Regions from separate parts of the Pseudoclavibacter sp. JAI123 genome, predicted to be linked through region 2. Evidence: predicted binding sites of a transcription regulator. Region 2 holds the regulator's gene; the other holds the start of a gene.
What was found. The regulator LexA, encoded in region 2, represses DNA repair genes until DNA is damaged. The targets are predictions, from matches to a motif close to TCGAACANNTGTTCGA.
Positions count from the first base shown of each region.

Region 1: the regulator LexA is predicted to act here: its motif matches at 1,371-1,386, upstream of HDC34_RS09995 (HNH endonuclease signature motif containing protein).

Region 1 is NZ_JACCCM010000001.1:2,123,019-2,126,422, forward strand. It holds gene HDC34_RS09975 (MarR family winged helix-turn-helix transcriptional regulator) at 1-110, opposite strand, end outside; gene HDC34_RS09980 (hypothetical protein) at 165-419, shown strand; gene HDC34_RS09985 (hypothetical protein) at 482-619, opposite strand; gene HDC34_RS09990 (TetR/AcrR family transcriptional regulator) at 616-1,260, opposite strand; gene HDC34_RS09995 (HNH endonuclease signature motif containing protein) at 1,469-3,046, shown strand; gene HDC34_RS10000 (sulfite reductase flavoprotein subunit alpha) at 3,259-3,404, opposite strand, start outside.
Region 2 is NZ_JACCCM010000002.1:609,492-612,895, forward strand. It holds gene hflX (GTPase HflX) at 1-1,338, shown strand, start outside; gene lexA (transcriptional repressor LexA) at 1,435-2,088, opposite strand; gene HDC34_RS14920 (LysM peptidoglycan-binding domain-containing protein) at 2,314-2,628, shown strand; gene HDC34_RS14925 (histidinol-phosphate transaminase) at 2,696-3,404, shown strand, end outside.

The sequences.
Region 1 (3,404 bases), on a different contig from region 2:
GGGTGGGTGAGACCGAGGGGCTCGAGGATGGGGCGGTACAGCGAGATTACGCTCCTGCTCGCAGCGGCGAGGGCGAAGCACAGTTGCTTGTCGAGCGCGAGGAGATCCACGAGTCAAGACTAGCCGAAGCAACCGAGTCCACGAATAGTTAGTACACTAACAACATGCCGAACGACAGACTCCCGAACCCCTACAAGGGTCAGCCGGGCTGGTGGAACCGAATCAACCAGGCCCTCTTCCCATTCATGGGCCCCGCCCAGGTGGGCACCGGGGGAGTTGCGCGCACCGACCCCGTGCGCGCACCGTCCGCCTGTCGCGAGTGCGGGCACCCCTATTCGGAGCATCAGGTGCGCCGTGGTGTCGGCGCGAACCAGCCGAGCAGCATCCTCTGCCCGGCGACCCCTTCCGCCGACAACTAGAGCGAGACCACCAGCACCACGAGACCGGCCGCGGCAGTCAGCTTGATGACGATGAGCGTCCATCACCAGTCACGCGGGAAGCGCACGCCGTCGAGGCAGTCCCGGATGAACTCGGGCGGTTTGAGCGACATCACGGCGTCGGCGGCGAGCACGACAGCGAGCGCGAGAGTTGGCCACCACGGGTCTGGGAGAAGTATCACTCTTTCTCCTTGCAGGTGCAGATCGCGGCGAACGCGCGGTGCAGATCCGCGGAGAGATCAGCGGGGTCGGCGGTGCGGCGGGCCGACGCCGTGAAGAGCAGGCCCAGGAATGCGAAGTACAGCGCGCCGGCCTTCTGGGCGGCTTCTGCGCGCGGAGTGCAGCCCCGCACCGAGATCGCGGTGCGGAACTCCTCGGTAAGTCGCGCCGCGAGCTCTGAGAAGAGGCTCGACGAGTGACCACCGGAGACGAGGATCGACGCGTAGACGCGCGCGAGGTCGTCATTCCGAATGAAGACGGCGACAAATGGGGAGGCCAGAGCGACCAGGCGGCCTGAACAGGTGCTGCTGCCCGCGAAGCGCGATTCGATGCGAGGGGCCGACCCTGGTCGAGTCGTCTCCCACTCGACGATCGCGCCTGCTGCATGCCGGTCGTGCTCAGCTTCGATGAGGCGATCGAAGACCCGGACGAGCAGCGCGTTCTTGTCGCCGACCGATATGACGGTTCCAGCACTGACGCCCGCTGACTTGGCGATACCGCGGATGCTGGCTCCAGCGAACCCTTCCTCCTGAAAGATCTGTTCGGCGGCGTCGAGCACGCGGGTCTGAGTGTGCCTCTTGATCTCCGCGCGTGTGCTCGACATGGACCGAGCCTATAGTGAACGGGTTCAATGAACACGTTCACTGAAGTCAGGGGCAGGGGGTGCGTCGAGATACTGCGCTGACCAGGGGTTGACAGGTGATCGGTTCGGCGTCGAACACAGGTTCTGAGTTTTTCCACAATCCCTGGTCAACCACTGGTTTCTGGTGCGGTCCAGTGCTAGGCTGGTGGTGATCTTGGGGGAGGTTATCGTGGCATCGCAGTTCGAGCAGGAGGCGTATCGCGAGTCGTCAGTGGAGTCGTCAGTGGAGACGGCGGTGGTTGATGCGCTGCTCGAGGCCAAGTGTCCGTTGGCGGGGTTTCCGGATGCGGAGATCGTGGTCGCGTTGCGGGAGCTGGCGGCTCGTCGGCGCGTGGTGGATGCGGCGTTGGTGGAGGTCGCGGGCGAGTTGCTGCGGCGGGAGGACGAGTCGCCGCGGGCGGAGTCGGTGGCGCGGAAGTCGGGGTTTCGGCACCTGACGGCGATGGTGGAGCAGGTGCTTGCGGTGCGGCCGTTCGAGGCGAGCACGCTGGTGCGGGTCGCGGCGGCGACGCGGGAGCGGATGAGCGTCACGGGCGAGCCGATCCCGGCGAGGTATCCGGCCGTATCGAAGGCGGTCGGGTCGGCGGTCATGTCGATCGCGCAGGCGTCGGCGATCACGAAGGGCCTGGATCACACCGGGAACCGCGTGGGCGTCGACGAGCTCGAGCGGGCCGAAATGGAGCTGGTCGCGTCGGCGTGCGGGGTGAACCCGGAAGACGAACAACCAGCCGTACCGAAGGTGCTGGAGGTGCAGGCCGCGACGTGGGTGTCCTACCTCGACCCGGACGGTGACGAGCCGCGGGCCGACAAGATCGCGGAAGAGCGCGGGCTGTGGATCTCCCGCCGCAGCGACGGCGCGGTCACCGGGAAGTTCGTCGCGACACCCGAGCAAGGCGAGCAGCTGCTGTCGGTGTTCGACGCGCTGCTCTCACCGCGGCGCAGGGTGGAGTTCCCGGCCGCGTCCGAGTGCGGCGAACCACTCGCCCCGGCCCTCGGCGCCAACAAGCTCCCGCTGGACGACGACAACGCGCACCGCGACAACGACAACGACAACGTCGAGGTCCCGCTGATGGACCCGCGCTCCATCGAGCAGCAGCGCATCGACGCGCTCACGATGCTCGTCCGCGCCTACGCCGAATCCCCAGACGCGCCCCGAACCGGCGGCGAAGCGCCCACCGTCATCATCGTGACCACCAAGGCCGGCATCGCCGGCACCGCGACCCGTCCCGAGGACGTCCCGCACCTCGAGCGCACCGGGGAGCCGGTCCCGCCGAGCGTCGCCGCGCAGCTGCTGTGCGACGGTTTCATCCGCGTCGCGACCCGCAGCAGCACCGGGGAGATCCTCGACCTCGGCCGCAAGCAACGACTCTTCACCACCGCCCAACGCCGAGCCATCGCGATCCGCGACCGGCAATGCCGGGCGCCCGGATGCAGCGCACCCGTGCGCTGGTGCGAAGTGCACCACGCACAGCCCTGGAGCGAAGGCGGACCCACCGACGCGAAACACGGCATCCTGCTGTGCTCCTTCCACCACCACGAAGTCCACCGCGGACGGCTCGTCCTCACCAACGGCAACAACGGACGCAACAGCAGCAGCAGCAGCGGCAGAGGACGCGGCAGCGGCAGCGGACGCTGGCACGTCGTCCCCGCCCTCGGCCACCACGCCCCACGCAGAACCGCCCGCCGCCGCAGCAACACCACCAGCAGCGTCCAAACCGCACGCCCAGCAATCAACCGAAGACCCTGAAACCACCCACCAGCAACCAAGCAGCCGCGGCTCATGTGGCGGGCAGCGACTCCATCATCTGCTCCCATGCGCGGTGCGTTTCGGCGCCGACGAGCTCGAGCCGCGTCACCACGGCCACGCACTGCGCTCGCACGTCGGACATCTCCAGCCTGGAGGTGCGGCCGTGCGGACCCGGGACGTCATCGGCAAGCACGACCGAACCGCCGCATGAGTCAATACACGTCCCTCACGTAGCGCTTCTGACGCTTAAGGGCGCCGACGTACTCGGCAGCCACCTCAGCCGTCACTCCGCGCTCACGCGCGACCACGGCATGCAGCGCATCATCGACGTCCCTCGCCATGCGCGAAGCGTCGCCGC
Region 2 (3,404 bases):
CAATCCCTGCGGCGCGTCGAGAGCCTGCGCACGGAACTCGAGGACGTCACCGAGGTCGAGTACCGCAAGGTGCGTCTTGAGCGGGTTGTCCTGGTCGGGGTCTACCGTCGCAACTCCCTCGAGGAGGCCGAGAACTCCATGCAGGAGCTGGCCGCTCTCGCGGAGACGGCGGGCGCCGTCGTCCTGGACGGCGTGCTCCAGCGGCGACCCAACCCGGACCCGGCCACGTACCTGGGCCGAGGCAAGGTCGCTGAGCTCAAGGAGATCGTCGCGGCCCTCGAAGCCGACACGGTCGTCGCGGACACGGAGCTCGCGCCAAGCCAGCGGCGTGCGCTCGAGGACGAGATCAAGGTCAAGGTCATCGACCGCACGGCCGTGATCCTCGACATCTTCTCCCAGCACGCGAAGAGCCGAGAGGGCAAGGCTCAAGTCGAGCTGGCGCAGATGGAATACATGCTCCCGCGCCTCCGAGGCTGGGGTGAGTCGATGTCCCGCCAGGCCGGTGGGCAGGTCGGCGGCGGAGCCGGTATGGGCTCGAGAGGTCCCGGTGAGACGAAGATCGAGCTCGATCGTCGCCGCATTCGCACGAAGATGGCCAAGCTCCGGCACCAGATCGCGGACATGAAGGACGCGCGCGACGTGAAGCGCGCGACTCGCGAGCGCAACCAGGTGCCGGCCGTCGCCATCGTCGGCTACACCAACGCCGGCAAATCGAGCCTCCTCAACCGCATCACCCACGCGGGTGTGCTCGTCGAGAACGTGCTCTTCGCGACGCTCGACGCGACGGTGCGCAAGGCATCCACGGAAGACGGCCGCCCGTACACGATCGCCGACACCGTCGGGTTCGTGCGCAACCTGCCTCACCAGCTTGTCGAGGCCTTCCGATCGACGCTCGAGGAGCTGCAGGCTGCCGATGTCATCGTGCACGCCGTCGACGCCTCGCACCCGGACCCGGCCGCCCAGCTCGCCACCGTGCGTGACGTCATCGGCGAGGTCGAGGCGCACGACGTCCCGGAGATCGTCGTCTTCACCAAGGCCGACCTCGTCGACAGCGATCGACGCCTTGAACTGCAGGGCCTCGCGAATGACGGCATCTTCGTGTCTGCGCACACCGGCGAGGGCATCGACCTGCTGCTCGCTCGAATCGCAGAACTGCTTCCGACGCCGGAGGTCACGATCGACGTGCTCGTGCCGTTCGAACGCGGCGACCTCGTCTCCTACCTCCACGAGCGCGGTGCTGTGCTCGAGCTGGGTCACGAGGAGGGTGGCACGCGCCTCAAGGCGCGAGTGAATCCCGACCAGCTCGGCCTGTTCGAGGAGTTCACCGTCGCGGGCTGAGTCGCTGCAGCGCGATTGAGCACTGAACGCAGAAGAGCGGCAAGCCCGATGGGCTTGCCGCTCTTCTGCGTTCAGGCGGGTCTTCTGTGGAGAGGATCAGATGGAACGGAGCACCGCGACGACCTTGCCCAGGATCTCAGCCTCGTCGCCCAGGATCGGCTCGAAGTCGCTGTTGCGGGGGAGCAACCAGATGTGTCCGTCCCGCTTGCGGAAGGTCTTGACCGTGGCCTCGCCGTCGAGCATGGCGGCGACGATGTCGCCGTTCTCGGCAGTGCGCTGTGACCGCACCACGACCCAGTCGCCATCGCAGATGGCGGCGTCGATCATCGACTCGCCGACCACGCGGAGCAGGAAGAGCTCGCCCTTGCCAACGATCTGGCGGGGGAGCGCGAAGACATCCTCGACCTGCTGCTCAGCCGTGATCGGGATGCCGGCTGCGATGCGACCCACGACGGGTACGAAGGCGGCCTCCGCCGTGTCGTTCGAGTCGCCATCGTCGGCATGGTCGAAGTGCACGAGCACCTCGAGGGCGCGTGGCATGCCCGGGTTCCGCTTGATGTAGCCGAACTTCTCAAGCTGCCCGAGCTGATGGGTCACGCTCGAGAGCGAGACCAGCCCGACCGTATCGCCGATCTCCCGCATGCTCGGCGGGTACCCGCGAGTGCGAACCGACTCGATGATGCAGGTCAGGATGCGCTCCTGCTTCTCGGTCAGCTTTCTGTAGATGTCACTCGCTGGCTTCTTGGCCATGTCGTCTCCGTCCGCTCTCCGACACGGAATGTCGGTGGCAGGTGATGCACTGCCTGATAGCGCCAACCCTACCGAGGGTGCACGCAGCTACGAAACATTTCTTCGAGTGTTGTGGAGGAAAGTTCGACAGATTCGAACGTTCGACCTTGACTTGACACTTTGTTCGTAGCTATATTCAGTACATACATTCGACCACTCGAAGATGTGGACGAATCAGGAGGAATCATGAACAACACTGCCGCACCGCTCCGCCTCACCACTCGAGGCCGCCGGGTCGTCCTGGCGCTCGCCGCGCTGCCCGTCGCCGCCGCCATCGCGCTCGGGGCCACGCACATGACCTCTGCAGCGGCATCGAACGAGACAGCCGATGTCGAGTTCGAGTACGTCACGGTCGGCGCGGGCGACACTCTCTGGGGAATCGCCGAGGAGGTCGCGGGCGACGCAGATGTCCGCGACGTCATCGTCGAGATCTCCAAGCTCAACGCGCTCGAGAACGGCACGGTTCAGGCCGGCCAGCGCCTCGCGCTCCCGCTCGACTGACGTCGTACATGTCGTCGACGAACACCTCGGCCGGGGCGTGGTGGGGGCCTCGTCGTAGGCTTGTCCGGTGACCTCGTTCGAAGACCTGCCCATCCGCGACGACCTTCGCGGACTCACCCCATATGGTGCGCCTCAGCAACCGGTGCGCGTCGCCATCAACGTCAACGAGAACCCGCACCAGGTTCCAGAGGTCGTCGCAAGACGCATCATCGAAGCGATCGCTCGCGAGCTCCCGGGTCTCAACCGGTACCCGGACCGCGAGTTCACCGCACTCCGGGAGCGGCTGAGTGTCTACCTGGGTCACGGCATCTCTCCCGAGCAGGTGTGGGCGGCGAACGGCTCCAACGAGATCATGCAGCAGCTCTTGCAGGTCTTCGGGGGGCCAGGCCGGAGTGTGCTCAGCTTCACACCCAGTTACTCGATGTACCCGCTGCTCACCCAAGGTGTGGGGTCCACCTGGGTGCCCGTGCCGCGCGCCGGTGACTTCACGATCACCGCAGAGCTCGTCACCGAGGCCATCGAGCGGGAGCAGCCCGACATCACGATCATCTGCTCGCCCAACAACCCGACGGGCACCGCGACCGACCTCAGCGTGATCGCCGCGGCCTACGAAGCGACCGACGGCATCCTCATCGTCGACGAGGCCTACGCCGAGTTCCTCCCAGACGGCGAGGAGACCGCGCTCTCGCTGCTTCCCGGGCGCGAGCGGCTCGTCGTCTCGAGGACCATGAGCAAGGCATTCGCGTTCGCGGGTGCTCGAGTCGGGTACTTCGCGG